Regions from separate parts of the Telluria sp. ZB4P34 genome, predicted to be linked through region 2. Evidence: predicted binding sites of a transcription regulator. Region 2 holds the regulator's gene; each other region holds the start of a gene.
The links. The regulator HrcA, encoded in region 2, represses chaperone genes, less so after heat shock. The targets are predictions, from matches to a motif close to TTAGCACTCNNNNNNNNNGAGTGCTAA.
Positions count from the first base shown of each region.

Region 1: rpoH (RNA polymerase sigma factor RpoH) is a predicted target of HrcA. The motif match lies at 5,835-5,861, and genes of this name have one in related genera.
Region 3: groES (co-chaperone GroES) is a predicted target of HrcA. The motif match lies at 5,163-5,189, and genes of this name have one in related genera.

Region 1 is NZ_JCASIF010000005.1:22,503-33,104, forward strand. Features, by position in the region: gene AC56KL_RS10865 (S41 family peptidase) at 1-322, opposite strand, end outside; gene AC56KL_RS10870 (thiamine pyrophosphate-binding protein) at 485-2,188, shown strand; gene AC56KL_RS10875 (hypothetical protein) at 2,319-2,510, opposite strand; gene AC56KL_RS10880 (hypothetical protein) at 2,528-2,938, opposite strand; gene ftsY (signal recognition particle-docking protein FtsY) at 2,937-3,887, shown strand; gene AC56KL_RS10890 (cell division ATP-binding protein FtsE) at 3,913-4,590, shown strand; gene ftsX (permease-like cell division protein FtsX) at 4,587-5,510, shown strand; gene rpoH (RNA polymerase sigma factor RpoH) at 5,984-6,874, shown strand; gene AC56KL_RS10905 (GNAT family N-acetyltransferase) at 6,970-7,497, opposite strand; gene AC56KL_RS10910 (hypothetical protein) at 8,046-8,621, shown strand; gene AC56KL_RS10915 (DUF1993 domain-containing protein) at 8,734-9,273, opposite strand; gene AC56KL_RS10920 (hypothetical protein) at 9,388-10,146, opposite strand; gene yghU (glutathione-dependent disulfide-bond oxidoreductase) at 10,333-10,602, shown strand, end outside.
Region 2 is NZ_JCASIF010000022.1:36,526-47,127, forward strand. Features, by position in the region: gene dapB (4-hydroxy-tetrahydrodipicolinate reductase) at 1-312, opposite strand, end outside; gene AC56KL_RS21845 (outer membrane protein assembly factor BamE) at 309-932, opposite strand; gene fur (ferric iron uptake transcriptional regulator) at 1,024-1,452, shown strand; gene hrcA (heat-inducible transcriptional repressor HrcA) at 1,661-2,677, opposite strand; gene AC56KL_RS21860 (HAD family hydrolase) at 2,738-3,448, opposite strand; gene AC56KL_RS21865 (hypothetical protein) at 3,714-4,304, shown strand; gene AC56KL_RS21870 (hypothetical protein) at 4,321-4,974, shown strand; gene AC56KL_RS21875 (hypothetical protein) at 5,147-5,320, opposite strand; gene rsmA (16S rRNA (adenine(1518)-N(6)/adenine(1519)-N(6))-dimethyltransferase RsmA) at 5,630-6,397, opposite strand; gene pdxA (4-hydroxythreonine-4-phosphate dehydrogenase PdxA) at 6,423-7,460, opposite strand; gene AC56KL_RS21890 (peptidylprolyl isomerase) at 7,470-8,876, opposite strand; gene AC56KL_RS21895 (LPS-assembly protein LptD) at 8,958-10,602, opposite strand, start outside.
Region 3 is NZ_JCASIF010000015.1:39,996-50,597, reverse strand. Features, by position in the region: gene AC56KL_RS19385 (xanthine dehydrogenase family protein molybdopterin-binding subunit) at 1-1,264, shown strand, start outside; gene AC56KL_RS19380 (hypothetical protein) at 1,272-2,438, opposite strand; gene AC56KL_RS19375 (sulfite exporter TauE/SafE family protein) at 2,658-3,464, opposite strand; gene AC56KL_RS19370 (EVE domain-containing protein) at 3,464-3,934, opposite strand; RNA gene ssrS (6S RNA) at 4,107-4,287, opposite strand; gene AC56KL_RS19360 (cell division protein ZapA) at 4,333-4,644, opposite strand; gene AC56KL_RS19355 (hypothetical protein) at 4,641-4,898, opposite strand; gene groES (co-chaperone GroES) at 5,278-5,568, shown strand; gene groL (chaperonin GroEL) at 5,620-7,266, shown strand; gene AC56KL_RS19340 (hypothetical protein) at 7,270-7,800, shown strand; gene AC56KL_RS19335 (DoxX family protein) at 7,734-8,198, opposite strand; gene AC56KL_RS19330 (LysR family transcriptional regulator) at 8,271-9,176, shown strand; gene AC56KL_RS19325 (YdeI/OmpD-associated family protein) at 9,173-9,733, shown strand; gene AC56KL_RS19320 (glutathione S-transferase family protein) at 9,725-10,399, opposite strand; gene gstA (glutathione transferase GstA) at 10,396-10,602, opposite strand, start outside.

The DNA of each region.
Region 1 (10,602 bases), on a different contig from region 2:
CGGCGGTGCTGCCGGTGGCGCCGAGCGCCGTCACGCTCAGGTGCCCCGGCCGCCATGCCATCAGGTAGGCGTCCAGCACGGCATCGCACGTGGCCGCGCTGCCGGCGCCGGCGGCGTCCGCACGCGCCTTGCGCAGCGCCCGGCCGATAGTGTCGCCATGGCTGGCCAGGTGGTCGCGCGCGCCGGCGTCGTTCACGGGAAGGAAGGCGGCGATCTCTTCCAGGTCGGCCTGGCAGGCCGCAGCGGGCGCGGCCTGCGCGGCCATGGCCGGCTGGGCCGATAGCAGGAGCGGAAACACCAAGCGGATCAGGTACTTATGCATTGTGGATCGAAGACCATTGCGAAAGGATTAACGGCAAATCATAGCCTGCAGCCGGGCTTGAAAGGCTGTCTTTTCTGAAATTTTGTGTCGCCATTTCAAAAGCCTCGACGGATGGCCTCGCATAAAATCACTCGATACCAAACCTGCAAGGATGACCGAACCATGACCCACCCTTCCCGCACCGGCGGCCAGATCCTGGTCGACGCGCTCCATACCCACGGCGTGGACACCGCTTTCGGCGTGCCCGGCGAAAGCTACCTCGACGTGCTGGACGCGCTCCACGATTCGGACATCCGCTTCGTGATCAACCGGCAGGAAGGCGGCGCGGCGTTCATGGCCGAGGCCTATGGCAAGATGACCGGCAAGCCCGGCATCTGCTTCGTCACCCGCGGCCCCGGCGCCACCAATGCCTCGATCGGCGTGCACACGGCCTTCCAGGACTCGACCCCGATGATCCTGTTCATCGGCCAGGTCGGCAGCGACTTCATCGACCGCGAAGCCTTCCAGGAAATCGACTACCGCCGCATGTTCGGCCAGATGGCGAAATGGGTGACCCAGATCGACCGCGCCGACCGCATCCCCGAATACATCGCGCGCGCCTTCCAGGTGGCCACCAGCGGCCGTCCCGGTCCGGTGGTGCTGGCCCTGCCGGAAGACATGCTGATCAAGAAAGCCGAAGTGCCTGACGCGCGCCGCTACCAGCCGGTGCAGGCCGCGCCCTCGCAAGAACAGGTCGCACAGCTGCGTTCCATGCTGGCGGAAGCGAAGCGCCCGATCGTGCTGCTGGGCGGCGGCTCGTGGAACGACGCGGCCTGCGCCGACCTGGCGCGCTTCGCCGAAGCCAACCGCCTGCCGGTGGGCTGCACCTTCCGCTTCCAGGACCTGATGGACAACGCCCATCCGAACTACGCGGGCGACGTCGGCATCGGCATCAATCCGAAGCTGGCCGCGCGCGTGAAGGAAGCCGACCTGGTGATCGCCATCGGCCCGCGCCTGGGCGAGATGACCACCAGCGGCTACTCGCTGCTGTCTTCACCCGTGCCGCGCCAGCGCCTGGTCCACATCCATGCGGACCCGGAAGAACTGGGCAGCGTGTACCAGGCCGACCTGATGATCGCCAGCGGCGCCCCGCAGGTGTGCGCCATGCTGGCGGCGATGGAGCCGGTGGATCCGTCCGCCTGGGCGGGGACGGTGGAAGAAGCAAAGGCCGACCTGGCCGCCTGGCAGGCGCAGCCGCCGATCTTCGCCGGGGGCGGTGCCCCGCTCGACCTGTGGCAGGTGGTGCAGGAACTCATGCGGCAGGCGCCGCGCGACACCATCATCACCAACGGCGCCGGCAACTACGCCACCTGGGCGCACCGCTTCTACCGCTATGGCGGCAAGCGCACCCAGCTGGCGCCGACCAATGGCGCCATGGGCTATGCGGTGCCGGCCGGGGTGGCGGCCAAGATCATCGATCCGCAGCGCACCGTGGTCACCTTTGCCGGCGACGGCGAATTCATGATGACGGGCCAGGAACTGGCCACCGCCGTGCAATATGGCGCCGGCGTGATCATCCTGGTGTTCAACAACAATATGTTCGGCACCATTCGCATGCACCAGGAACGCGACTACCCGGGCCGCGTGTCGGGCACAAGCTTGCACAATCCGGATTTCGCCGCCTTGGCGCGCGCCTACGGCGGCCATGGCGAGGTGGTCGAGAAGACCGGGGAATTCGCGCCCGCCCTGCAGCGCGCCCTGGCGCATGCGAACGAACGGAACTTGCCGGCCGTGATCGAACTGCGCTACGACGGCAACCTGATCACGCCGAATGCGACGCTCGAGACGATTCGCAAGACGGCGGAAGCGGCCCAGGCGAATCGGTGATGCTATGTAGGGTGGTCGGCTTCGCCGACCGCGCGTTCAACCGGTGTGGGAACAGGCGTGACGTAGGCTCACGCCATGTTTGAACGCGCGGTCGGCATAGCGTGATCTGGTCCACTGGACCAGATCACCCCTACTGTCCCAGCCCCAGTTCGGCCGGCAACGGAATCGGCTGGTCGAAGAAACTGACCTGCTCCGGATTGGTCAGGAACAATGCGACGAGGGCGATGAACGCCCACACGATAATGTTGCGCATGTTCGCAGCGCCGCCATCCGTGGCGTTGTCGCCATGGATGAGACGCTTCAGGAAATTAGTGATCTTCACGGTGTGCCCCGTTATGTTTATGGTTTTCTCTCTGTATTCAATTTAACGCAACTCGCCATCGTTTTCCAGAAGCGCACTGTTGAGTAGCCAGTCGGTTTCATCAATAACACAACAAACAGTTCCTTCGACGCATGTTCAAGTGTCGACGCCGTGCAGAGGGAAGCATCTTGCTGCTCTGGTAAAATATTCGCTACTTTTTTCTTCGCCGGCAGTCCAGCCGGCACCTGCGCAGGATCCGCCCCCCACACTATGTTTAGTTTCTTCAAGAGAAAGAAGCCTGAGACCGAGGTCCCGGAGCCGAGCCAAGCCGTTCCCGACACGGCATCGGCGCCGATGTTCGTCCCCGGCAGGCTGGACGCACCGGTCGCCCCCGCTCCGGCGCCCGTGCCGGCGCCTGCACCGGCCGCCCGATCGGTGGAATCCGGCATGGGCGAGCTGTTCCCGGAAACCGCGGAACGCCCGACCAGCGAAGCCGACCAGAAAACCTCCTGGATGGCGCGCCTGAAAGCCGGCCTGTCCAAGACGTCGAACAACCTGTCGCTGCTGTTCGTCGGCGCGCGCATCGACGAGGACCTGTACGAGGAACTCGAATCCGCATTGCTGATGTCGGACGCCGGCATGGACGCCACCCAGCACCTGCTGGACGCCCTGCGCCGCAAGGTCAAGGAAGACAAGCTGCTGGACGCCGCCCAGGTGAAGAGCGCGCTGAAGGCGCTGATGATCGAACTGCTGGCGCCGCTGCAGAAACCCCTGGAGCTGGGACGCCACGAACCGCTCGTGATGATGATCTCGGGCGTCAACGGCGCCGGCAAGACCACCACCATCGGCAAGCTGGCCAAGCACATGCAGCGCTTCGACCAGTCGGTGCTGCTGGCCGCCGGCGACACCTTCCGCGCCGCCGCGCGCGAGCAGCTGATGGTCTGGGGCCAGCGCAACAACGTCACCGTGATCTCGCAGGCCTCGGGCGACCCGGCCGCCGTCGCCTTCGATGCGGTCCAGTCGGGCAAGGCGAAGGGCATGGACGTGGTGATGGTCGACACCGCCGGCCGCCTGCCGACCCAGTTGCACCTGATGGAAGAACTCAAGAAGATCAAGCGCGTCATCGGCAAGGGCATGGAAGGCGCCCCGCACGAGACCCTGCTGGTCATCGACGGTAACACCGGCCAGAACGCGCTGGCGCAGGTAAAGGCTTTTGATGACGCGCTGCAGCTGACCGGCCTCGTGATCACCAAGCTGGACGGCACCGCCAAGGGCGGCGTGCTGGCCGCCATCGCGCGCACCCGTCCGGTGCCCGTGTACTTCATCGGCGTGGGCGAAAAGCTGGACGACCTGCAGCCCTTCAACGCCGAAGAATTCGTCGAAGCCCTGCTGGGCTGATGGAATGACCTTGAACAGCGCACCGATGATCGCATTCCAGTCCGTCTCCAAACAGTATTCTCCCGACGCCTACGCGCTGCGCGACCTGTCCCTCGACATCGCCAGGGGCGAGCTGGTCTACCTGGCCGGCCCGTCCGGCGCAGGCAAGTCGACCCTCATGAAGATGGTGGCCGCCGTCGAGCGCCCCACCAGCGGCGTGGTCACCGTCAACGGCCAGGACATCGGCCGCATCGGGAAGGCCAGCATCCCCTTCCTGCGCCGTAACCTGGGCCTGATCTTCCAGCACCAGCGCCTGCTCAACGACCGCAGCATCCTCGGCAACGTGATGCTGCCGCTGCTCGTTACCGGCGCGCCCAAGGGCCAGGCCGAGGGACGCGCCCGCGCCGCGCTCGACAAGGTCGGCCTGCTCGACCGCGCCAAGGCAATGCCACTGGAACTGTCCGGCGGCGAGCAGCAGCGCGTGGCCGTGGCCCGCGCCATCGTCAACCGCCCGCAGATCATCCTGGCCGACGAGCCCACCGCCAACCTCGACCGCGCCGCGGCCGACCGCGTGCTCGACGCGCTACGCGCCTTCCACGCCGCTGGCGTCACCTGCGTGATCTCGACCCACGACGACCAGGTGCTCGACAGTGCGCAGGCGCGCGTGATCCGCCTCGAACATGGCCAGCTGATTGGCAGCGGCCATCCCGGAGGTGCAGCATGAGCCCGTGGCTGCGCCAGCACCGCTTCGCGCTCGGTGCGGCCATGTCCACCGTGGGCAAGGCGCCGGGCAGCTTCCTGTTCAACGTGCTCGTGGTCGCCTTTGCGCTGATGCTGCCCTTTGCCGGCATCACCCTGCTCGACAACGTGCGTCCGCTTTCCGAACAGCTCTCGGTCGATCCCGAGATCAGCGTATTCATGCGCCTGGAGGCTACGCGCGAGGATGCCTCCGCCCTGCAGCCGCGCATCCGCGCCATCCTCGCCACCGGCGGCAAGGCGAATGCGGCGAACCTCGAGTTCGTGCCGCGCGAGAAGGCCCTGGCCGCCATGAAGGACAGGAGCGGCCTGGGCGAGGTGATCGAGACACTGGGCGACAACCCGCTGCCGGACAGCTTCCGCATGCGCCTGGACGGCAGCGGCGCCGCCAGCCAGGTCGATGCGATGGTCGAGCAGCTGCGCGCGCTGCCGGGCGTGGACGTGGTGCAGGTCGACTCGGCCTGGGTGAAGCGGCTGGCCGCCATGCTGGCGATCCTGCGCCTGGCCCTGCTGCTGCTGGCGGTCACGCTCGGCATCGTGGTGATCGCCGTGGTGTTCAACACCATCCGCCTGCAGGTGCTGACCCAGAAGGAAGAGATCGCCGTGTCGAAGCTGCTGGGCGCGACGGACAACTTCATCCACCGCCCCTTCTATTACACGGGCGCCCTGCTCGGCCTGTGCGCCGGCGCGGTGGCGCTCGGCGCGGTGATGCTGGCCCTGGTGCCGCTGAACGAGTCGATCGCGCAGTTCGCGCGGCTGTACGCGTCCGAGTTCCAGCTGGCGCCGCTTGGCGGCCTCGAGACGGCCGGCGTGCTGGCGATCAGCGCGGGCCTGGGCCTGATCGGCGCGATGTTGTCGGTGCAGCGCCACCTGGCGCGGGTGCGCTGAGGCAATCCGTGAACACGCGGACGGCCTGCCGGACGCATGTTCAAATTTGCCGAAATCATCACCTGAAAGGCCCTGCGTCCACCCCTACGTTAAGGCGAGCCCTATTCCTACAGGGCTTGCTTGCCGAAGGTGCGCCATTCAACAGAAGGGCCTTCCTATGGCCTTTAACCTGTCCTTAACGTGTTTTCCAGCTGGTTCCTGCTCACTTTTGAGCCGAATCAACAAAATTCAAGTCACCTGCCCTACAGTTAAATCGACGCGAAATTGATCCTTATAGGCAATACTTTAGCCAAACTTAATCAATTTTGACAAACCGATCCCTGCCTAGCACTCATACTTGTAGAGTGCTAATATATGTCTCGAAAACAGCGAAAATCAAGGAAGGCATCCAGTAACAAGCAGTAACGCTGGTGTTGCGCGACATGGGTCGGTGGCACATTTGGATGCAGAAGTTCACTACGAGGAAAATAAACATGTCCGCACAATCCGCATTGGTTCCGGCCGGCAGTCGTGCTCTGGGACTGGGTTTCACTGGCAATCTGGGCAACATCGATGCCTATATTTCTGCCGTCAACCGCCTGCCGATGCTGACCCACGAGGAAGAGGTCTCGCTGGCGAAGTCGCTGCGGGACCAGAACGACCTCGACGCCGCGCAAAAGCTGGTGCTGTCGCACCTGCGCCTGGTCGTGTCGATCGCACGCGGCTACCTCGGCTACGGCCTGCCGCATGCTGACCTGATCCAGGAAGGCAACATCGGCCTCATGAAGGCGGTCAAGCGCTTCGACCCGAACCAGGGCGTGCGTCTCGTCTCGTACGCGATGCACTGGATCAAGGCCGAGATGCACGAATACATCCTGAAGAACTGGCGTCTGGTGAAGGTCGCAACGACCAAGGCCCAGCGCAAGCTGTTCTTCAACCTGCGCAGCAATAAAGTGGGTCTGGACACCATGACCCCGAGCCAGGTCGACGAGCTGGCGAAGATGCTCGACGTCAAGCGCGAAGAAGTGATCGAGATGGAAACCCGCCTGTCGGGCCGCGACATCGCCCTCGAATCGCCGACCGACGACGAAGACGACAAGTTCGCCCCGATCGCCTACCTGTCGTCGGAGCGGCAGGAGCCGACCCGCGTGCTGGAAGCCGAGCAGGTCGACCGCCTGCAGTCGGAAGGCCTCGAGACGGCCCTGTCGAAGCTGGACCCGCGTTCGCGCCGCATTATCGAAGCGCGCTGGCTGGCCAACGACGACGGTTCGGGCGCCACGCTGCACACGCTGGCCGAGGAGTTCGGCGTGTCGGCCGAGCGTATCCGGCAGATCGAATCGGCGGCGCTGAAGAAGATGAAGGGTGCGCTGGCGGCTTACGTCTGAGCCCCTGCACCCCTCAACCAGAAACCCCGCTGCGGCGGGGTTTTTCTTTGGGGGCTGCAAACCTGGCGGACAGCTCTGAGGGCATTCCTGTCGGTCTAGACGACCGGGCTTTCCCGCTCACGCGTATACACACCGACCGCTTTGCCGTACACCTCCGTTTCCGATTGATAAGCCAAGCCAAGGCGCCTGGCAACGCGCAGCGATGAGTCATTGCCTGCATCGATGAGCGCCCGCACTGTTGGCTCTCCTCGGATCTCGAGCGCATGGGTCAAGGCCGCCGCCGCCGCTTCGTGCGCGAATCCCCGGCCCCAGAAGGCGCGATAGGTATTCCAGCCAAGCTCCATCACGGTGGATTCCTCGCGAAAGAACGCGCCGACGTTCCCGACCACTCGACCGGTTTCCTTTTCCTCGACGGCCCACCATCCGGCGCCATGCAGGAGCCACAGTCCCGCTTGTGAACAGAAGATGCGCCATGCAGCATGGCGGTCAGCCAGGCCCAGGTGGGTTGAGCTGACCGGGTCGGCGCAATGCGCTGCGAATGCGTCGAAGTCTTCGCGGCGATATTCTCGAAGCGTGAGTCGCTCTGTGTGAAGGCAGGGAACCGAAGTAATGAACTGAGTCATTGCAAGAAATAGTCAGGTTGTGAGCGCTTTTTGCGAAGGCCCGTTACCGCCGACAGCGGAACGGTTCGAAACCGACAAGCGGACATCATCCAGGCCACACGCTCGTCGAGCTCGACACGCTTGCTCGACTGCTGAGCGCGCTATTCAGGCTTGAATGACTATACTGGATATACCTTGCTTATAGACCAGAGGACAAACGATGAACCGACGCCGCGACTATAAAACTGCCCTTCTGATCGATGCAAGCATCTACTCGGTCAGCTCGGGCGTCCGCGAACACGCGGCAAGCGGGCTCGCTGAACGCCCCCTTTCGTCCGAGGTGGCGACCCGCATTTTCTTGGAACCCGAAAAGCGGCGCCATGCTCCGATTTCGCAGCGAGAAGCAGCTCGAGGGTGAGTCCAAGGCCCGGAGCGATGCCATTGCCGTTCTGAGTTACCGGTCACGACAGTGCGTCCACATTATTCATGAAATAGGGCCGATTCTGTCCTGTTTATCTCCTATTCTACGTATCGGCATTAGGCCTTTTGCATACACAAGGAGAATATGGATGAGCGATCAAGGAACCGGTTTGCAGCACGGAGCGCTGCTGCAGGCTATTGCTGGGCTTGCGACGGCTTCACGACCAGGTAGCGCCAATGCTGCCATTTCAGCCGCCGTGCCCAAGGCGAACGGCAAGCCCGGTGATTTCGATTTCTTGACTGGACACTGGAAAATAGCCAACCGCCGGCTGGTAGACAAGCAGTGGGATGAGTTCGAGGGTGAGGCAACCGTCTTCGGGCTCTTGGGTGGCGTGGCGAGTGTGGAAGAGCTATGCATCCCCGCACGCAATATCAGTGGCATGGGTGTACGTTTGCTCGATGTCGAGCGCGGCTTGTGGGCTGACTACTGGATCAGCAACAAGAACGGCCTCATGGATAATGCGCCCGGATGGGGCAGCTTTGTTGACGGCGCAGGCTGCTGGGACACGCAGGATGCCGGCATCATCACACGTGGCATCTGGGATCAGGTCACGCCCCACTCCTGCCGCTGGATGCAGATGCGCTCGAGCGATAACGGCCGTACCTGGAGCGAGAACTGGATCATGCACTGGCAGCGACTTGACCCGTCGGGTATCTCTCGGTAGCTCATGACAAGGCAAGTGCGCGGTCCGGTCAGTGCGTCGATCCGGCTGACCAATGCACACTATTTGTCGGGATTCGCGCAGGCTCCGTCGCCGAAGACGCCCTGCTGCGGGTTCAGCCCTTATGCGGGTAGGAGTGAAAGCCGTCAAAGTCCTGCTTTCCTACGGCGATACCTGATCTTCTGAGAATGGCATACGCAACCGATATATGGAAAAAGAAGTTCGGCAAAGCGTAATGCAGGAGGAATTCCGGCGCCGGTAGGGATACCACCGCTTGCCCTGCTCCATCCTGGAGCGTACGAGACGCAGCATCGTCGAAATCACTGCATTGCAGCTCCCGGACAAGCGACGCATTGCGTGAAATTCGCGACCGCAATCCAGCGAACGATGCTGGAAATTCTCCGTAAGGAGGGACCGTTTTCCCGGCCAGGGGGAAGCTGGCGCGCAGGGCAAAGTTGGCGGCGATTTGCACCTGGAGCCCAAACGGGAACATGTCATCCGATAAACGAGCGTCAAGAACCTCTTCAGCAGCCTGCCGATGAGTTTCAGTATGTTTTTCAGCGAGGTCGACAAGCGCGCGCAAGCGGTCCAGGTAGTGCAGGAGCACAGGAACCGAGGCGCTGTAAAGAAACGATGGCATGGTGAGCGAATCCAAAGCTTGAACGAAGCAAGAAAATTAAGTTACCAGGCATCCATGGTGCATCGGTCCTGTCGCCGAACGCTGCACGGCCCTCCCAGAATTCGGCTTGGATCGACGTGCCACAGCTGACTATCCATAAGGACCGGCTGCTGAAGCGCTCTTACTTGGCAGAACCCGGCCGTTGGGCTTCAGGATACGTCCCTGTTCGTCTACCAGCAGCTTCTCGAGCGTCCGCATGTTCTTGCTGTTCGACTCATGCACCAAACTCATCTGCGCAAAAACGCGGTACAGCTCGCGCGCCGTAATGTCGTTTATTTCCAGGTTGCTCATCACATTGGCCAACTGAGGCCGGTCGATGAAGGAACCGCCTGCGCCCAGCACCATCGCCTGGATGTCGCGCATGTTGGCGTACTGTCTTGCATAGCGCTGGAGCTGTTCCTGCGGCATGAAGCTCAGCGCCTGGTTGGCCACCGCCACATCCCAGGCTTCGCGCTGCAGTGATGGGGTGCGCAGGCTGACGGTGAAACGGTCGCCGGACTCGTGCATCACGTGCTTGATGGCCTTCGCGTCGCCGACACCTGCCTTGATATCCGCCAGCAGGATCTGTTGCAGCCTCCGCAGGCGCTTCACCTCGGCATCGCTGTGTGCGATCACCGAGCGCATCTCGGCCAGGTTCACGGCAATCTCCGCGTCCAGGTTGCGCGCCGCTTCGCGTGCCTCACGCGCCTGGTTGAACTGGCGCACACCGCTTTCCAGGGCCAGCGCGGTGACGATACTGAGAACGATCATGACATATTCCCCAGCGAACTGCTTGAAGGAACGAGCCTTGGTCGGCACAGTCTCTACCGGCAATGGCTCTGCCTCCACGTTTGCCGCACCTGCCTCCATGATGTCTCCGTCGCTATTCCTGGGGGACAAACTCTAGCATGCAATCCAGGCTGCGCTCCCATCGGTCCCTCACTCCATGCAAGCTGCATTCTGCCGGGGCGCTCCCGCGTTTTCAGGCGTGAAAACATGTTCCCGCCGTCGCGGCTAGAATGATCGTTTTGACCAGGGATGCCCAAGGAGAGCTTGATGACCGACCAGTACGTTCCACCGAAAGTCTGGACCCCGCCCGTATCGAGCGGCGGCGCCTTCGCCAACATCAACCGCCCGGTCGCCGGCCCCACCCACGACGCGCAACTCCCGGTCGGCGAGCATCCTCTGCAGCTGTATTCGCTTGCGACGCCGAACGGCGTGAAGGTGACCATCATGCTGGAGGAGCTGCTGGCGCTCGGCTACGTCCAGGCCGAGTATGACGCCTGGCTCATCAAGATCAACGAAGGCGCCCAGTTCTCGAGCGGT
Region 2 (10,602 bases):
GAAACCGGTGGTGCCGATCACCAGCTGCACCCCGTTGGCCGCGCAGTAGGCCAGGTGCTGCAGCGTGCCTTCCGGACGGGTGAAGTCGATCAGCACGTCGGCGTCCTTCAGCGCGGCAGCCAGGTCCGACTGGATGGTCACGCCGGTCAGCTGGCCGGCAAAGGCGCCGGCGTCCTGGCCGATATGGGGCGAACCCGCGACGTCCAGCGCGCCCGCCAGCTCGGCGTCGGGCGCGGCCCCGATCGCTTCGACCAGCATGCGGCCCATGCGGCCGCTGGCGCCGGCGACAGCGACTTTCAACTTCCTGGTCATGGCTGGACGACCGGGGCGCCGCCGACCTTGGGCGCCTCGACCGGACGGGTTTCCTGCTTGGCCTTGTTGCTTACCTTGGCCGGGCCGGCGATGCGGTCGATGTATTCGCGCTCGGTCGGCAGGTTGCCGCCTTCGAAGCGCTCGACCTTGTCGTCCTTGAAGAACACGGAAACGCGGCTGGTGGTCAGCTCGCCGTTGCCGCGCGCGAGGTAGAACGGGAAATCCCAGCGGTCGTCGTGGAACACGCTGGTGAGCAGCGGGCCGCCGAGGATGAAGCGGACCTGGTCGCGGGTCTGGCCGACCTTCAGCTGGGCCAGCATTTCGGCCGAGACGAAGTTACCCTGCTGGATATCGGGACGGTAGGGCGAGAAGACCCACATGAACTTCTGCAGCTTGGTGGCCTGGACGGTCTGGGCGCCGGCGTTGGCCGTGGCAGCCGATTTCTGTGCGTCGGCAACGATGGAAGCCGGGTCCGTCTCCACCGGGGCAGCCGGACGCGTCTGGTTGCGCCAGGACGCGCAGCCGGACAGCACCAGGGTGCAGGCGATACCCGCCGCGAGTGCTGCGCGGGCAGCGAATCGATTGAAATCGCGATGGAAAACGGCTTGTTTGACGCGCATAGGTAACCTCAAAACGTTTGAGCGGGAGCTCCAAAACGCTATATCATAAAGCACTATGCCAAACTACGAGCAAGAAACGTGAGCGTCCTCCATGAGTAACAACCCCTCCGACCTCAAGGCCAGCGGACTGAAGGCAACCCTGCCGCGCCTGAAAATCCTGGAAATCTTCCAGAACAGCTCCGTGCGGCACCTGACGGCGGAAGATGTCTACAAAATCTTGCTTGCCGACAACATGGACGTCGGCCTGGCCACCGTCTACCGCGTGCTGACACAGTTCGAGCAGGCCGGCCTGCTGAACCGCAACCACTTCGAGACCGGCAAGGCCATCTACGAGCTCAACGCCGGCTCGCACCATGACCACCTCGTCTGCCTGGACTGCGGCCACGTGGAAGAGTTCTTCGATGAAGAGATCGAGTCGCGCCAGCACAAGATCGCGGTGGAGCGCGGGTTCAAGATTGCCGAGCATTCGCTGGCGATTTATGGCAACTGCGTAAAAGTGGGCTGTCCGCGCAAGGGCTGACGCCACATCACCGTAGGGTGTGCGGCTACACCCGGCACCGTGCCCAATCTGCGGCCGCCAAAGCCGCACACGCGTTCGACCAGCCCACGAACAGCCGTTCTGCCTGATCAAAAGGGATTTGAACGCGCGGGCGGCAGACACGATTGCGGCTGAACCTGTCTCCCGGTGGAGCCGCCCACCCTACAAATACCCGGCCTGTTCGGCATTTTTACGGCTGGCTCAGGGCATTCGACAACAGCTTCGCCGTGATATCCACGATCGGAATCACCCGCTCGTACGCCATGCGCGTCGGCCCGATCACGCCCAGGGTGCCGACGATGCGGCCATTCACCTCGTAGGGCGCCGTCACCACGCTCATTTCGTCCATCGGCACCAGCTTCGACTCGCCGCCGATGAAGATCTGCACCCCGCCCGCCTTGCTCGACACGTCCAGCAGCTGCATCAGCCCGGTCTTCTGCTCGAACATCTCGAACATCTGGCGCAGCGAGCTCATGTTGGAGGACAGGTCCGAGACCGACAGCAGGTTGCGTTCGCCCGAGATCACCATGTCGTCGCCCTCGGCCATCGCCTCGCTGCCCGCCTCCACCGCCACCTGCATCAGCTTGCCCATGTCGTCGCGCAGCTGGCGCAGCTCGCCGCCCAGGCGCTTGCGCACCTCGTCGAAGGTCAGGCCGGCGTAGGTCTGGTTCAGGTAGTTGGCCGACTGGATCAGCTGCGCCGGCGTGTAGTCGACGTCGGTCAGCAGCAGGCGGTTCTGCACGTCGCCGCGCGGATCGACGATCACCAGCAGGATGCGCTTTTCGGACAAGCGGAGGAATTCGATCTGCTGGAACACGGACTCGCGCCGCGGGCTCTGCACCACGCCGGCGAACTGCGACAGCGAAGACAGCATCTGTGCCGCGTTGGCGATGAGCTTTTGCGGATGCTGGCTCGGCAGGCGCATGCTCTGGGCGCCGACCGCGTGCTCGTCGAGGTGTTGCACGGTGAGCAGCGTATCGACGAACAGGCGGTAGCCGCGCGGCGTCGGAATGCGGCCGGCCGAGGTGTGCGGGCTGGCCACGTAGCCCATTTCCTCGAGGTCGGCCATGATGTTGCGGATCGTGGCCGGCGACAGGTCGAGGCCGGAAATCTTCGACAGCGCGCGTGATCCGACCGGCTGGCCGTCGGCGATGTAGCGTTCGACGAGGGCTTTGAGCAGGGTCTGGGCGCGAGGTTCGAGTTGCATGGGTTGGGGAAAGCGGGAGGTCAACTCATATTATGCACGTTCGGCCGGGCGCGGCGCCAGTCAGGCGTGCTCGCGCCCGAGCCAGTCCAGCAGGCCGTCCAGGCTGCTCACCTCGGCGTCCGGACGAACCTGCTCCGGCGCCTCGTTGAGCTTGCCTACCCGGTTCATCCACACCGCGCGCATGCCGGCGCCCTGGGCGCCCGCGACGTCGAGCAGCAGGTCGTCGCCCACGTACACCGCTTCCTGCGGCGCCACCCCGAGCAGACGGCAGGCTTCCAGGAAGATGCGCGGGTCGGGCTTGGCCAGGCCGAAGCCGGGGGCGGCCACCGAGGCGTCGAAATGGCGCGCCAGGCCGATCGTCTGCAGGTCGGCGTTGCCATTGGTGACGGAGCCGAGCCGCACCCGCCCCTTCAGGCGCAGCAGGCCGGGCAGCACGTCGTCGTAGGGAATCACCGCATTGCGGGCCGCGAAGAACTCGGTCATCGCCAGTTCCACCTTGCCCGCGTCCTCGCCGGCCTGCTCGAAAGCGGCAATCAGGCCGGCGCGGCGCAGGGCGCCGAGGTCGAGCTGGAATTCCGGCCGGCGCGCCAGCAGCTCGAGCCGGGCCTGGCGCAGCGTCTCGATCGTGAATTGCTGCGCCACCCGCGGCGCATGCTCGCGCAGCCAGGCGAACAGGATCTGCTCGGCCTCCAGGATGACCGGGGCGATCGGCCACAGGGTGTCGTCGAGGTCGAACAATACGGCTTTGGGCCAGGCGCGGCGTTGGATCATGATTGGTCGGCGAAAGATGAATGCTCGAGCCAAGGATAGCGAGCACGCCGGTAGAAATCAATCCGGCGCCGCTTTGACGAATCGGCATCCGCCGAGGTAGGCACTACCGGCGGTTACACCGTGATACAAAGGCAAACCGTCCAGCTGCTTGCCAAATGGACTAAAATGTCGGGCGATAGAGTGTGGGCGACGATCGCCCAGCCGCGTGTCCTCTTGTCATTAGCACACGCATGCACGTCCACCAGTGAGATTTTTTGGAGAAATTATGAAGAGTTCGTACCTGCGTGCCGGTGCTGCACTGGCATGCGCGCTGGTGCTGTCCGCCTGCGGCGGCAGCGATGGCGACCTGCTCATCAGCGGGGAGTTCAGCGGCGTGACCAAGCCGGGCCTGGTTCTGCAAAACAATGGCGGCGCGGACCTGGCGATTGCCCCGACCAATGGCGGTTTCGGTGGCTTCCGCTTCCCGGAACTGGCGGAATCCGATTCCAGCTACAACGTCACCGTCAAGACGCCCCCGAGCAACGCATCGGGCTGCGACGTGATCAACGGCGCGGGCAAGGTGGCCTTCCACGTCACCAACATCGTCGTCAACTGCAAGATCCGCCAGCACGCGCTGAAGGGCACGATCACCGGCCTGACCGGCAACAACCTGGTGCTGGTCAACGGCCCGGACCGCGTACCGGTTCCTGCCGGCGCCACCGGCTTCACGATGGCCACCGTCAGCGAAGACGCGCCCTATGGCGTCACCATCCTGACCCAGCCCGACAACCAGACCTGCACGATCGCCCACGCCGCCGGCACCGTGGGCCAGGCCGACATCACCAACGTGGCCGTGACCTGCGGTCCGCGCACTTAATCCTGGAGCAAGCTGAATGAAGTCTTACCTGATCCGTCCGGCCGGCGTGCTGGCAATGGCGCTGGGCCTCGCTTCCTGCGGGGGCGGTGGCGACGATGATAACTATACGGTGGCAGGCTCGGTCGAGGGCCTGGTGTACCCGGGCCTGGTGCTGACCAACAACGGCGCCGACCTGCCCGTCGCGCCGCCGGCCAAGGCCGGCGATCCGGTGTCCTTCGTCTTCCCGAACAAGCTCGAGTACGGCGACGAGTTCAGGATCACCGTCAAGACCCCGCCGGCGCACCAGACCTGCGGCGCGCCGGAAGAAACCGGCTATCTCCGTACTACCTACGGCACGGCCGGCCAGCTGGCGCAGATCAATGCGCGCTTCATCTGCTCGGTCAATGCCTACGCCATCGGCGGCAAGGTGACTGGCCTGACCAAGGACAACAAGGGCCTGGTGCTGGCCAACGGCAGCACCACCGGCTCCACCGCGCTGATCGCAGCCGAGACGAATACCACCGGCGCGGCCTTCGACTACCAGATGCTGCTGTCGGTGCCCTACGGCCAGACCTATGGCGTGTTCGTGGTGACCCAGCCGACCGGCCGCTTCTGCACCGTCGAGAACCCGGCCGGCACGATGGGCGATGCTGCGGTGACGAACATCAACGTCGTCTGCGTCCCGCGCTGAGAGATATGCGATAAACGAATGTCACGTATTTGAAAGGGAAATTGGACTTATATGCTGTGACGCAGCATAATCGCTCCTGTCTCCTCCAACTCTCCTCAGAAAAGAATTGGATTCAAGCCCGCCTCACCGCGGGCTTTTTTTTCGCCCGTGCACGACGGGCAGCCCGCGGCGATCAGGCCGGGCGCTTGGCGCTGACCTTCACGACGGCGACCTGCTGGGCGCCGACCGACACCTGGGCATTGTAGGCGTCGGCCGCGCGGCTGGTGGCGGCTTCCGCGTAGGTGCTGATGCCGGCGAGGACCAGGGTGGCGATGAAGATGGCTTCCATGTTCTTGAGGACGTTCATTTGTGTGCTCCTTCAGGTAGTTTGGCTGGCCGCCCGGGATGTCCTGCGGCTGTCGATGGATGCACTTTATCGAATGGGCCCGGTGGGCTCCAGCGGACTGCGACGAACTGCAGGAAAGGGCGTCTGAAGGGACGAAATGCGCGATGCGCGGTCGTTGTGCGGTGCAATGTAGCAGCTTGCGGGGACAGGCAGGGAGGAACGAGACTGTCTCTGCGCTGCAGGGAGTTGGACGCGCGGGCGGCGTTCAGGGGAAGCGTTGTGCAGGCTATAGGGTGGAGCCACCCACCCTACGATCGATGGCGGCTGGGCTCAGAGCAGGTTGGCGAGTGCCACGTACTGCTCCAGGCCCACCGCTTCCGGACGCACGCCCGGGTCGATGCCGGCTTCCACCAGCTGGGCTTCGGTGAACATCCCCGCCACGCAGTTGCGGATCACCTTGCGGCGCTGGGAAAAGGCCTTGGCCACCACCTTTTCCAGCGTGGCGCCATCCACCTCGAGCTTTTCGCGCTTCGGGATCATGCGCACGATCGCCGACTCCACCTGCGGCGGCGGGTCGAAGGCAGTGGGCGGCACGATGAACAGCAGGTCCATGTCATAGCGCCACTGCAGCATCACCGACAGGCGGCTGTAGGCCTTGGTGCCCGGCTCGGCCACCATGCGCTCGACCACTTCCTTTTGCAGCATGAAGTGCTGGTCCTCGACCAGCGGCGCGAACTCGGCCAGGTGGAACAGCAGCGGGCTCGAGATGTTGTACGGCAGGTTGCCGACCACCCGCAGCTTCTGCCCTTCCGGCACGGGAATCGATCCGAAATCGAACTTCAGCGCGTCGCCCGAATGCACGGTGAGCTTCTCGCGCGGATAGGCTTTTTCCAGGCGCGCCACCAGGTCGCGGTCCAGTTCCACCACGTGCATGTGGTCGAGGCTTTTCAGCAGCAGCGCCGTCATGGCGGCCAGGCCGGGGCCGATCTCGACCATCGTTTCGCCGCGGCGCGGGTCGATGGCGTCGATGATGTTGTCCAGGACGAGTTTATCGGTCAGGAAGTTCTGGCCGAAGCGCTTGCGTGCGACGTGTTTCATGTGTGCTTTCTTGTTGCTTGTTTTTTCAAGTCTTGCGAGCCAGGGCCATGTGCATGGCGGCGCGGATCGCTTCCATCATGCTGCCGCAATCGGCCAGGCCCAGTCCGCGGGCCGCCAGGTCGAGCGCGGTGCCGTGGTCGACCGAGGTGCGCACGATGGGCAGGCCGAGCGTGACATTGATGCCGCGTCCGAAAGTGGCGTACTTCAGAACCGGCAAACCCTGGTCGTGGTACATCGCCAGCACGCAGTCGGCCTCGCCGAGGTATTTGGGCTGGAACAGGGTGTCGGCCGGGTACGGGCCGCGCACGTCGATGCCGCGCGCCCTCGCCTCTTCCAGCGCCGGCGTGATGACCTCGATCTCTTCGCGCCCCAGGTAGCCGTTCTCGCCCGCGTGCGGGTTCAGGCCGGTGACCAGGATGCGCGGCGCGGCGACGCCGAACTTGCCCTTCAGGTCGCGGTCGATGATATCGATGACTTCGGCCAGGTTCTCGCGGGTGAGTGCGGACTGGACGTCCTTGAGCGGTAGATGGGTGGTGGCGAGCGCCACCCGCAGGTAAGGCTGGTCGCCCGCGGGCCGCCCTGCCAGCATCATCACCACCTTGGGCGTGCCGGTCTTCTCGGCCAGGTATTCGGTGTGGCCGGAAAACGCCACCCCGGCCTCGTTGATCGTGCTTTTCTGGAGCGGCGCGGTGACGATGCCGTCGAACCAGCCGGCCTGCGCACCCTCGATTGCGAGGTCCAGGGTGGCCAGTACGGCGCGGCCGTTGTTCGCGTCCAGCGTGCCGGGAATGACGTGGGCGGCGAGCGGCACGTCGATGACGGCCAGCCGGTCCTTGCCGAAGTGCGGCAGGCCGCCGTTGCGCAGCGCCTGGATCGACAGGGCCGACAGGCGGATGTCAGGGTCGATCAGGCTGGCGGTGAGCGCCAGGAAGGCGGCGTCGCCGACCAGCACGCAGTTGGCCGAATCGCGCAGCGCCCAGGCCGCGCGGATCGAGATTTCCGGACCGATGCCGGCCGGCTCGCCGACCGTCACCGCAAGGGTGGGGCGGCTTGCCTGCGGCATGGACATGGCTTACTGCTCCTCGCGGAACTCGACGTAGGCGCGGTCGCGCACCTGGCGCATCCAGTCTTCCAGCGCTTCCTGCATCTTGCGCTCGCGCAGCACCTGGCGCGCCTCGTTGCGCTGCTTCTGGGCGCTCTGGTCTTCGCTCTTGCGCTCGACGACGCGCAGGATGTGGAAGCCGAACGGCGACTCGATGACGTCCGAGATTTCGCCCGGCTTCAGGGTGGAGAGCGCCTGGTCGAATTCCGGACCGGCGTCGCCCGGCTCCAGCCAGCCCAGGTCGCCGCCCTTGGCCGCGCTGCCCGGTTCCATGCTGTTCTGGCGCGCCAGCTCTTCGAAGGTGGCGGCCTTGCTCAGGACCTTTTCCTTCAGTTCGACCAGCTTCTTCTTGACCTCGTCCGCCGTCATGGTCGGCGTCGGCTTCATGAGGATGTGGCTGACGCGGGTGCTCTGCACCACGTTGCTCTCGGCCGCCGCAGCCTCGGCCAGGTTGCGCTTGTCCGCCATCCGCAGGATGTGGAAGCCGACGTTGGTCTTGATGATCGGCGTGACCTGGCCCTTGTTCAGCTTGCGCAGCTGGGTGGCGAAGACTTCCGGCAGGCGGTCCGGGTCGCGCCAGCCGATGTCGCCGCCCTTCAGCGCGTCAGGTGCGTCGGAATAGGTGGCGGCCATCTTGCTGAAGTCGGCGCCGGTGCGCAGCTGGCGCGCCACTTCCTCGGCGCGTGCGCGGCGCGCGGCGATCTGCTCGGGCGATGCATTCTCGGGCACGGCCACCAGGATCTGCGCCAGGTTCATCTCGACGCGCTCGGCGGCCATCGCCTTGGAGGCAGCCAGGTAGGTGTCGATTTCTGCTTCCGAGATCTGGATCTTGGAGTCGACTTCGTGCTCGCGCAACTGCTGCAGCATGATCTCGTTGCGGATGTCTTCCCGGAACTGGCCAAAGGCCAGGCCTTCCTTTTCCATCTGGTTGCGCATCTCCTGCACCGACATCTTCTGGTTCTCGGCGATGCGGCCGATGGTGGCGTCGAGCCTGCGATCGTCGACGCGCACGCCCATTTCCTTGGCCAGCTGGAGCTGCGCGCGCTCGACGATCATCGACTCGACCACCTGGCGCTCCAGGGTCGCCGTGTCCGGCAGCTGCACGTTGCGCGCCTTCAGGTTCTGCATGGTCTGGGCCACGCGGTTGCGGACCTCGTTCTTGGTGATCACTTCGTCATTGATGACGACATGGATCGAATCGATCACCGTGGCGCTGCTCGATGCCGGGGGCAGGAAGCCGCTGCCCGGCTTGGCGGCCGGCGTTGCCGCCGGCGTCGCCGGATCGCCGGACCGCTGGGCCAGCACCTGGCCCGCAGTCAGCGCGCACAGCAGGACTGCGGCGAGCTTGGTAGTGTGCAAACGGGTGGAACGCGTCATCTCAAAAGCACTCATTCAGGTGAATAATCATTCAGTTCAGCCCAGGAGTGTATACCCCGGCCGTTAAGGCGTCCTTAAAAATCAACGACGCCCGACATTCGTGTTCAGCTGCGTATAGCCCGGGACGCTCTTGTTGAACGTTTCGAGCGGGTTGCTGCCCAGGCCCAGGCGCGACAGGCCGTTGAGCTCGAGCTGGAAGAAGATCGGCGTCGAGGTGGTCTGGGCCGCGGTCACGAAACGCTGCGCGCCAAAACGGAACACCCAGCAGTCGGCCTTGTACTCGAGACCGACGAGGCTCTCGAGCAGCTTGCCCCGCCCCGGCGTCGCGTTGCCCACGGTGTAGGAACGCAGCGCATAGCTGACCCGTCCCACGCCGTACCAGCGCGCCGACAGCGGCCACTGCGCCGAGAAATCGACGTTGCGGAAGCTGCCGCGTTGATAACGGTACTCGGCGTTCAGGACCTTCATCCGGGCCGGCTGCCACTGCATGCTCAGGTTCGAGCTGTACAGGTTGCTGCCGGTCGCGTCATATTGTACGCCGCTATCGAAGCTCCAGGTCTCGGAAATGCGGCCCGATGCCGCCACCAGCACGTCGGAACGGCTCTGGTGCACCGGCTCGCCCGGCAGGCGCACGCGCGGCTCGTCGAAGTAGATGCGCTGGCCGAAGGCCATGCGCAGGCGCTCGGCGCCGTCGGCCTGGATATAGCGCGACACCACGGCGGCGGTCAGCTGGTTGGCGTCGGACACGCGGTCCGGGCCGACGTAGCGGTTTTCGCTGAACAGCTGGGCGTAGTTGAAGCCCGCGCGGCCGGTGTCGAAGACCGGGAAGCTGCTCTGGTCCTGGTACGGGGTGCGCACGTAGAACAGGCGCGGCTCCAGCGTCTGGGTGACGGCGCGGCCGAACAGCGTGGCCTCGCGCTCGAACACCATGCCGCTGTCGAGCGAGAAGGTGTGCAGGTTGCGGGTCAGCTTGCGCTGGGTGACCGAAGGATGCGGATCCAGGTCGTACTTGCTGTGGTGCGAAATGAACTTCGGCGTGATGAAGTAGCCGGGACGCACCCAGGGATAGCTGACCTGGGCCACCGCCACGGCGCGGTTGCCGCGCACCAGGTCCGGGTGCCAGAAGCTGACCGCCTCGGCGTCCACGGCCCAGTCGAAGCCGGCCACGTCGTAGCGGCCGGAATGGAAGTTAATCTGCGGCAGGCGGTCGTAGGGGCGCGGCACCGTCAGGCTCGGGTTGGTGGCCGCGGCCGGGTCCTGCAGCACCTGGTAGTTCTGGGCGCGCGCGGAGATGCTCCAGTACTGGCCGCTGTAGTCGGTGCGCAGCTCGCGCAGCAGCTGGCGCTCGGCGCTGACCGCCACCGTGCGCGAGAAGTCGCTCGGGTATTCGTCGTCGGAGGCCGCGTGCAGGTTCCAGCCGTAGGACCAGCCCGGACCCAGGGCCTGGGTGTGGACCGAGTCGACGCGCCAACGGTCTTCGCCGGTCTCGCGGTCCTTGCGCAGGCCCTCGATATGGGTCTCGCCGTTGTAGGCGCCGCGTTCGGTCACGCCCAGGTAGCGCCCGGTGGCGCCGAGCTGCAGGCCGCGGTCGAACATCATGCGCGGGTACACCGTCAGGTCGCGGTTGGGGGCGATGTTGAAGTAATACGGGACCATCACCTCGGCCTTGCCCTTGGAGCCGAAGCCCGCCGTGGGCGCCAGCCAGCCGGAGCGGCGCGCGCCCGAC
Region 3 (10,602 bases), on a different contig from region 2:
CACCGCGGGCCGCAGCCTGCGCGCCAGCTACACCCGACCCTTCCAGCTGCACGCCTCGATCGGCCCTTCGTGCGCGATCGCGCTGCTGGAAGGCGGACGCTATACGGTCTGGACCCATTCGCAGGGCGTGTTCCCGCTGCGCCGCGCGCTGGCCGAGCTGCTCGGCGCGCCCGAGGCAGCGGTGCGCTGCATCCACGCCGAGGGTTCCGGCTGCTACGGCCACAACGGGGCCGACGACGCCGCCGCCGACGCGGCGCTGCTGGCGCGCGCCTTTCCCGGCATTCCCGTGCGGGTGCAGTGGATGCGCGAGGACGAACACGCGTGGGAACCCTTCGGTCCCGCGATGGTGGCGGACGTGGCCGCCACGCTCGACGCGACGGGCAGGATCAGCGACTGGCAATACGAGGTATGGAGCCCGCCGCACGCCACCCGCCCCGGCCGGGCCGGGAACCTGCTGGCCGCCACCCTGCTGGCGCGCCCGTTCGCGCCGCCCGCGCCCAGGCCGATCCCCTTGCCGGACGGCGGCGGCGACCGCAACGCCATCCCGTACTACGTGCTGCCAAACGCGCGCGTGACCCACCGCTTCCAGCCGGCCGCCCCGTTCCGCACCTCGGCGCTGCGCTCGCTGGGCGCCTACTGCAACGTGTTCGCGATCGAGAGCTTCATGGACGAGCTGGCGCGGCTGGCCGGCGCCGACCCGGTGGCCTTCCGCCTGCGCCACCTGGATGATGCGCGCGCCATCGAGGTGGTGAAGCTGGCCGCCGCCCGGTTCGGCTGGGACGCCTACCAGCGCCGGGCGCGACGGGGGCGCGGCTTCGCCTTTGCCCGCTACAAGAATTCGGCGGCCTATTGCGCCATCGCGCTCGAGGTGGAAGTGGCGCTCGACACCGGCTTCGTGCGCATCGTGCGCGCCGATGCCGCCGTCGATTGCGGCGAGGTGGTGAGCCCGGACGGGGTGCGCAACCAGATCGAGGGCGGCATGCTCCAGTCGGCCAGTTGGACCCTGTTCGAACAGGTGCGCTTCGATGCCGCCCGGGTGCTCAGCCAGGACTGGGCCGGCTACCCGATCCTGCGCTTCGACAGCGTGCCGGACCGGATCGACGTCCACCTGCTGGACCGTCCCGGCCAGCCCTTCCTCGGCACCGGCGAAGCGGCCCAGGGACCGCTCGCCGGCGCACTGGCCAACGCCGTGATGGACGCCTGCGGCAAGCGCGTGCGCGAGCTGCCGCTGGACCGGGCGCGCATGCGCCGGCTGGCGACCTGACGCGGCGTCAAGCCTGGCGGCTCTCCCGCAGGACCGGTTCCTCCGGCGCCACGGGTGCCGCGCCATGCAAGGCCACGCGCAGGCTGGCCTCGCGGTCGATCAGGAAGGCCACCAGCAGCACCAGCCCGGTGAAGGCGGTGCTCAGGTTGCGCAGCTCGCCGGTGGCGCAGAAGGCCAGGAACAGCGGCAGGTTCACGGCCGCGCAAATGACGAGGTGACGGCGCACCACGCGCGGCGCCAGCGGCCAGGCGCGCCACAGGACGATGCCCAGCACCGCCAGGGTGCCGATGAAGGCGCGCGAGGGGCCGACCAGGCCATAGGTGGTCTCGAGGCGGAAGTAGGACCGGCCCGACAGGTAGGCCTGGACATTGGCCAGCAGGTGGAATTCGAGCGCGCCGCCGACGGCTTCCAGGTAGGCCGTCTTCTGCGCCACGTTCATCAGGCCGGCCAGCAGCACCAGGACGCCGACCGCGATCCAGGCCGCCCGCCGCGACAGGCGCGGACGCAGCAGCGGGTACAGGGCCGGCAGCACGAAGAAGAAGGTCTCCTTGTTGAGCGTCGCCACCAGCACCAGCGCCGCCAGCGCAATCAGCCGGCCGCGCAGGGCAAGCAGGAAGGCCAGGCTGCCGAACAGCAGTTCCACCGTGTCGTAGAAGTAGCCGCCCACGGTCTGCAGGTAGGGGAAGCTCAGGGCAAAGGCAGTCGGCGCCAGCACGGCGGCCAAGGGGGAGACGTTGAAGTGCAGGAGGATGCGGCGCAGCACGAACAGGCTGCCGAGCAGCGCGAGGAAACTGGCGTAGTAGACGATCGCGTAGCGGAAGCGCTCGCTGGGGGTGCTGCCGGGCTGGCTCTTGGCGAAGACACTATCCGGACGGAAGCGCTCGGCGACCCGCTCCTTCAGGCGCCCGGAGGCGAGGCCGTCGAGGCGGCGCGCCAGGTCCGGCACCAGCTGGCGGTAGACGAAAGGCTTGTGCGCCGCTTGTTCCAGCATGGCCGACACCCCGAAGCGCGGATCGCCGTCGCGCAGTCCCCACTTGCCGGCAAAGCCCGAGAAGGCCGCCGCCGCTACGATCCAGAAAAAGGCGAACAGCAGGAAGCCCGCGACAACACGCGGCATCGCGCCCCGGCTGGCGGAAGACGTGAGCGGAGAGAGATGGACGGTGTCGGCTGGCATGCTGTCATTCAAGGTAACCAAGCCACGGCACAGCGTCAATATGCATGTCACGGCGGGCGCGGGATTGTAGCCGGGCCGGGGGGTTTCGTCACCTGGCGGCAACACCGGCTTGTAGGGTGGTCGGCACTGCCGACCGCGCGTTCAGCTACGACATGTTCTGCCACGGGCTCTGCCACGGCGCATCGATGAGTTGGACGCGCGGTCGGCAAGCCGACCACCCTACGCGCTCGCAGCCTTCCAGAACATGTAGGCCGCCAGCAGGTACAGGATCACGGCGAACACCTTCTGCAGCTGCCTCACCGGCATGCGGTGCGCGGTGCGCGCCCCCACCGGCGCCATGCTGACGCTGGCCAGCACGATGATCGCCAGCGCCGGCAAATAGATGAAGCCCAGCGCGTACTCGGGCAGGCCGGGTTCGCCCCAGCCGAAATAGATGTTCGAGAGGGTCCCCGACAGCGCGATCGGAAAACCAAGCGCCGCGCTGGTCGCCACCGCGTTGTGGATGCGCACCCCGCACCAGGTCATGAAGGGCACCGACACGAAGCCGCCGCCGGCGCCGACGATGCCCGACAGCGTGCCGATCAAGCCGCCGGCCGCGAACATGCCCGGTGCGCCCGGGAGCGTGCGCGCCGCGGCCGGCTTCTTCCCGATCAGCATCTGGGTGGCCGAGAAGGCGACGAACACGCCGAAGAAGGCCGCCAGTACCGAGGCATCCATCTGCTTGCCGATCCAGGGCCCGATCCAGGAGCCGATCAGGATGCCGGGCGCCAGCAGCTTCACCACCGGCCACAGCACCGCGCCGTGCTTGTGGTGGGCGCGCACCGAGGACAGGGACGTAAACAGGATGGTGGCGAGCGAGGTGGCGATCGCCATGTGGATGGTCAGCTCCGGCGGGAAGCCGCGCGCGGTGAAGATCATCGTGATGAACGGGACCAGCACCATGCCGCCGCCGATGCCGAGCAGCCCGGCCGCGAAGCCGCCGAAGGTGCCCATCGCCAGCAGCGCCAGAACCAGGCCGAGGTCCATCAGCGCTTCCCTTCGCGCAGCAGCGCCACGATGGCCTTCCACTGCGCGCTTGATACCGGCGACACCGACAGCCTGCTGCCCTTCTGCAGCAGCACCATGTCGTCGAGCGCCGGAATGGCGCGCATCTCGCTCAGGGGCAGGTAGCGCCCCTGCTCCACGGCGCGCACGTCGACCGAGATCCAGCGCGGGTTTTCGGCAGTGGCCTTGGGGTCGTGGTAGGGCGATGCGGGATCGAACTGGGTCGCATCAGGATAGGGGCTGCTCGCCACCTCGGCGATGCCGGCCACGCCGGGCACGGCGCAGCTGGAATGGTAGAACAGGATGCCGTCGCCGACGGACATCCCGTCGCGCATGAAGTTGCGGGCCTGGTAGTTGCGCACGCCGAACCAGGACACCGTTCCCTGTGGCGCAGCCAGGACGTCGTCGAAACTGACTTCGTCGGGTTCTGACTTCATCAACCAATAGCGCATCGATTCTCCATGAATGTAGGGTGGTGGGCTCTGCCGACCGCGCGTTCAGCTCCGATTTGATCTGCCACGGCGCATCTGCAAGTTGGACGCGCGGTCGGCTCTGCCGACCACCCTACAAAGAACAGCCGCAAAAAAAAGCGGCTGCGTACCAAGGTGCGCAACCGCTCGTGCATGTAGCCCCGCCTGTGTCGTTATTGCCGGCATCCCGAACCAAAAGGCTCAAGGTGGTCGCGGTCAGCTCAGTTTCGGGTTCGTCAGACTAGTGACGCTCGCGCCCACCAAGCATGTCCCACAACCTATGCGAAAGAATGGTTCAAGGAATATATGACAAATCTCGAACACCGCAGGGTAGATCGCAGTTTACTCCCTTGGCCGGGCATGTCAACCGAATCCGGAATTCAGTAGCGATTTTCCGGCGGCGCCAGGGCCTTGTCGAGGACGGTGTGCATCGCTTCCAGCTTCTGCTTGACTTCCAGGATCGACATGTCGGACAGCGGTCCCTGGGGCGACTTCACGGACAGGAATTCGGCCGCGACGCTCAGCGCCGCCATCACCGCGATACGGTCGGTGCCCTTGACCTTGCCCGAGTCGCGCAGCGCGCACATCTTGCCGTCCAGGTAGCTGACCGCTTCGCGCAGGGTGCGCTCTTCGCCTTCGCGGCAGGCCAGGCGGTAGGCTTGGCCCATGATGGTGCAATCCAGGTAGATCATTGGGTGGCCTCGTTTGCTTCGCCGGCGCCGGTATCGGGCGCATCAGGTGCATCGAGCGCTTCCGGCGCGGGGAACTGGTCGAGCAGCGCCTCGACGCGCTGCTGGGCCTGGGCCAGCCGCTCCTTGAGCGCCTGGTTTTCAGTGCCCAGCAGGCCGTTGGCCTGGCGCAGCAGGTAGATCTCGGCGCGCTGCGACTGCGTCAGCTGGGCGAGCCGCTCGATCTTATCGGAGAGGTCTTGAAATTCGGAAATCATTCGACACTATAGGACTGAGATGGTTTTTCCGTCAACCGAATCGCACGCCCATGAAGGAGGACGGCGCCCGGACCGCGGCCGCCAGGCGGCCAGCCGTGCGGCCCCTCGGCCAGGTTCCGGTGTACCCTGCCCGGCTCTTGCCTCGATCGCCACAGCCGCTAGTGTACAACCTGCCCATTAGATTGTGTTTTCGCAAAAAAATCGGTTCGGTCCCCCACATTGCCGCTTGAAATGGCTTGTCATGATCCCTATAATCACGAAGCGTTAGCACTCGTTAGCTGAGAGTGCTAACAACTGGTGCTTACCAAATTCCCCAGCCGACGCCACCTGGCGGCGGCGCGAATAGCTAGTCAAACCATTGAAAAATAAGGAGTTTTGCATGAACCTTCGTCCTCTGCACGACCGCGTGATCGTGAAGCGTCTCGACCAGGAAACCAAAACTGCATCCGGCCTGATCATCCCCGATGCAGCCGCCGAGAAGCCGGACCAGGGTGAGATCCTCGCCGTCGGCAACGGCAAGGTGCAGGAAAACGGCCAAGTCCGCGCGCTCGAAGTGAAGGTCGGCGACCGCGTCCTGTTCGGCAAGTATTCGGGCCAGGCCGTCAAGGTCGATGGCCAGGAACTGCTGGTCATGCGCGAAGAAGACATCATGGCCGTCGTGGCCCTGTAATTCCGCATCCTCCTGTAGTACACATTCACGAACTCATTCGGAGAACAAGAAATGGCAGCTAAAGAAGTAATTTTCGGCGACGCAGCGCGCGCCAAGATGGTTGAAGGCGTCAACATCCTCGCCAACGCAGTCAAGGTCACCCTGGGCCCGAAAGGCCGCAACGTCGTGCTGGAGCGCTCGTTCGGCGCCCCGACCGTCACCAAGGACGGCGTCTCGGTCGCGAAAGAGATCGAACTGAAGGACAAGCTGCAGAACATGGGCGCGCAGATGGTCAAGGAAGTCGCGTCGAAGACCAGCGACAACGCCGGTGACGGCACCACCACCGCGACCGTGCTGGCGCAAGCTATCGTCCGCGAAGGCATGAAGTTCGTTGCCGCCGGCATGAACCCGATGGACCTGAAGCGCGGCATCGACAAGGCCGTCGCCGCCACCGTCGAAGAACTGAAGAAGATCGCCAAGCCGACCACCACCTCGAAAGAGATCGCCCAGGTCGGCGCCATCTCGGCCAACTCGGAAACCTCGATCGGCGAGCGCATCGCCGAGGCGATGGAAAAAGTCGGCAAGGAAGGCGTCATCACCGTCGAAGACGGCAAGTCGCTGAACGACGAGCTGGACATCGTGGAAGGCATGCAGTTCGACCGCGGCTACCTCTCGCCGTACTTCATCAACAACCCGGACAAGCAGGTCGCCGTTCACGAAAACCCGTTCATCCTGCTGTGCGACAAGAAGATCTCGAACATCCGTGACCTGCTGCCGGTGCTGGAGCAAGTTGCGAAAGCCGGCCGTCCGCTGGTGATCGTCGCCGAAGACATCGAAGGCGAAGCGCTGGCCACCCTGGTGGTCAACAACATCCGTGGCATCCTGAAGACCGTCGCCGTCAAGGCCCCGGGCTTCGGCGACCGCCGCAAGGCCATGCTGGAAGACATCGCCGTCCTGACCGGCGGCCAGGTGATCGCTGAAGAAGTCGGCCTGACCCTGGAAAAGGTCACGCTGCAGGAACTGGGCCAGGCCAAGCGCGTCGAAGTGGGCAAGGAAAACACCATCATCATCGACGGCGCCGGCGCCGCTGAATCGATCGAAGCGCGCGTCAAGATGGTCCGCGTCCAGATCGAAGAAGCGACCTCGGACTACGACCGCGAAAAACTGCAAGAGCGCGTGGCCAAGCTGGCCGGCGGCGTTGCCGTGATCCGCGTCGGTGCAGCCACCGAAGTCGAGATGAAAGAGAAGAAGGCGCGCGTGGAAGACGCACTGCACGCCACCCGCGCTGCCGTCGAAGAAGGCATCGTTCCTGGCGGCGGCGTGGCCCTGCTGCGCGCACGCTCGAACATCGACATCAAGGGCGACAACCCTGACCAGGACGCAGGCATCAAGATCGTCCTGCGCGCGATGGAAGAGCCGCTGCGCATGATCGTCCAGAACGCCGGCGACGAGCCGTCGGTCGTGGTCGCCGCCGTCATCGCCGGCACCGGCAACTACGGCTACAACGCCGCCAACGGCACCTATGGCGACATGGTCGAAATGGGCGTGCTGGATCCGGCCAAGGTCACCCGCTCGGCCCTGCAAAATGCAGCGTCGATCGCCGGCCTGATGCTGACCACCGACTGCATGGTCTCGGAAGTCACCGAAGACAAGCCGGCCGGCGGCATGGGCGGCATGGGCGGTATGGGTGGCATGGGCGGCATGGACGGCATGATGTAATTCATGACTCCCTGTAAGGGAGGTTTGGCGCCGAATCCATCCGGCGCCTCCCCTGTCCAAAGCCTGCAAGGTTCGCGCCTTGCAGGCTTTTTATTTATCAAGGAGCAAAAAGTGGCGACAGTCGATGCAAACGAACTCGAAGACGCCGTGATCATGGTCAGCGGCCCTGGTGATGTAGTCGAGGCATGGGTATGCCTCGATACCGGCGCCGTGTACCTGCGCGGCGACAGCATTTCCCCCGAAGCCGGCCCCCTGCCGGAAGATATCGATACTTCCGAGCGCTACGTCGGCGTGCCGGACTCGCGCAGCCTCGACCTCGGCCATGCTCTGGTGTTCGGCTTCGCCAAAGCCGAGATGCCGGACGAGTACGAGCGCATCAGGCAGATATTCCGGCGCCCGGGTGCCTATCGCCACTTCGGTGACCTGATCGACGGTCACGGCCTGCGCGAGCGTTGGCATGCATTCCGTCAGGAGCGCACCCTGGCTGCATTGCGCGACTGGTGCGAAGAGAACGGCTTACGGCTAAGCGCCTGAACGGCGGGCGACGTCCAAAGCGCGGCGGCGCCGTCGCCGAGCTTCACATGGAGCAGCGTCGCCATCATCAGGATCGCGGGATACAGCCAGCCGCCTCCGGGAACGGCGGCGGTCCAGCCGTTGCCGGCATGGGCGACCAGGGCGCTGGCGAGGAGTGGCAGCAGCGCCAGGGAAGCCACGCGGCCGTGGATGCCGAGGACGATCAGGATGCCGCCGGCCAGTTCCAGCAGCGCCACCGGCCATGCCATCGGGGTCGGCATGCCTGCGGCATTGAGGAAGGCGGCAAGTGAAGGCATACTGAAGGCCGCCAGCTTCAGGAAGGCGTGGGACAGCCAGGCGGCGCCGAGCGCGAGGCGCAGCAGCATGGCGAAACAAGGAGCGATGCGGTACGTCGTCATGATCAGCCTTTGCGGTGGTGGTGGGAAGGCCTTCACTCTAGCCACGCAGGAGCGCCATTAAAATAAGCAGCCATGAAAGCACCTCCTGCACCACTGCCGACGAAGCTGGGCCTGCCCGACCTGGAAACCATCCTGGCCCTGCACCGCGGCCGTACCCTGGCGCGCGCCGCCGAACGCCTGCGGGTGGATGCATCCACGGTGTTCCGCGCGGTGCGGCGCATCGAGCGGGATATCGGCGACGTGCTGTTCGACCGCGGCCGCCACGGCTACACGGCCACCGCGCTGGGCCGCGCCCTTGCGGCCCACGCGGAACGCATCGAGCAGCAACTCGAGGCAGCCCGCGAAACCGCTTTCAACCAGGACGCCGCGCCTTCCGGCCTGCTGCGCATCACGCTCACCGAAACCCTGTTCCACACCGTGCTGCTGCCGGTGCTGCCGCGCTTCACCGCCGCCTACCCGGGCATCGCGCTGGAACTGGTGACCTCGAACGCCATCGCCAACCTGGGGCAGCGCGAGGCCGACATCGCCATCCGCGCCACCAATGCGCCGCCCGAGCACCTGGTGGGCATCCGGCTCGGCACCATGCGCTCGGCGGTATGGGGCGGACGCGACTACCTGGCCGCGCAGCCGGCCGGACGGCAGCTCGGCGAGATGGACTGGATCTCGCTGGACGACAGCCTGCCGGAACACCCGTCCCAGCTGTGGCGCCGCGGCGCCCTGCCGGCGGTGGCGCCGCGCTACAAAGTCGGCAACCTGTTGGCGGTGGCCGGGGCGGTCGTCAATGGCCTGGGGGTCGGCGTGGCGCCGCTGGCCGTCATGCGCGATCACCCGCAGGCAGAGATGATCGGCGCACCCCTGCCTGAACTGGACATCGGCCTGTGGGTGCTGGCCCACCCCGACACCCGCTACCTCGGGCGCATGAAGGCGATGTTCGATTTCCTGCGCGCGGCCGTCAAGCTGCCGGGAGATGCGGCGTGAATCCGGTCTTCTTCGCCGACCCCGCAGCCTTCCGCGCCTGGCTGGCGGCGCATGCGGCCACGGCGGCCGAACTGCTGGTGGGCTTCCACAAGGTGGACACTGGACGGCCCTGCATGAGCTGGTCGGAGTCAGTCGACGAGGCGCTGTGCTTCGGCTGGATCGACGGCGTGCGCCGGCGCATCGACGAAGACAGCTACGCGATCCGCTTCACGCCGCGCAAGCGCGACTCGATCTGGAGCGTGGTCAACATCGCCAAGATGGACAAGCTGCTTGCCGAAGGGAGAATGACGCCGGCCGGGGAAGCGGCCTTCGCCCACCGCTCGGCGGCGAAGTCGGGCGTGTATTCGCACGAGCGCCTCGATACGCCCGAGCTGACAGGCGACGAACTGGCCCGCTTCCGCCAGCACGCGGCGGCATGGGCGTATTTCGAAACCGTCCCGCCGGGTTACCGCAAGACGGTGCTGCACTGGATTACGGGGGCGAAAAAGGCCGAGACGCGCGCAGGCCGGCTGGACAGGCTGGTGCGGGCCTGCGCGGCAGGCAAGCGCTTAAGCTAGCGCGATTTCGCCCACGAGGATACGGGCCAGCACGCCGCCGCGCCGGAGGATGAAGGCGTGCAGGCGCTGCGGATAACCGGCAGCCACCGCGTTCTTCACCGAAGGACGGGCAGCCAGCGCCGCGCGCCACGCCCTCAGCCTGGGCAGCCCCGGCGCGATGGCCTGCACCCCATGCGCATCGAACAGGTCGAGGTAGCGGAACACCGGCGCGAACGCCGCATCCACCAGCGAGAAAGCTGCGCCGCCGAAGTACGGCCCCTCGCCCAGCACCGTTTCCAGGTAAGCGAAACGCTCGCGCAACAGCTGCAAGGCCGCCTCGAAGCTTTCCTCGTCCTGCGCCCCGTACAGGCTGCCGATCGTGTTCAGGACCGACGATGCATATTCGATCCAGCCGCGGTGGCGGGCGCGCGCCAGGGGATCGAGCGGATGCAGGCGCGGCGGCAGGGTGTCGTCGAGGTAGTCGCAGATCACCGCCGACTCGAACACCGGCTGCCCGTCCGCCAGCAGCACCGGCGTCTTGCCGAGCGGCGAGACCGCCAGGAACCAGGCCGGCTTGTCGGCCAGGTCGATGTCGACGCGCTCGTACTGCGCGCCCTTTTCCTCGAGGGCGATGACGGCCCGCTGCACGTAGGGACACAGCGGATGGCTCACGAGCCTGAGGCTCATGCGGCCGCCTTCAGCCCTTCCGCCGCCAGCGCGGCCTGCACTGCCGGGCGGCTCGCCACGCGGGCGCGGAAGGCCTGCAGGGCCGGCCAGCGGTCCAGCGCGATGCCGAGGTAGCCCGCCCAGCCGGTGGTCACGAACAGGTAGGCATCGGCCACCGTGAAGCGCCCCTGCAGCAGGTAGTCGTTGGCCGCCAGATGGCGCTC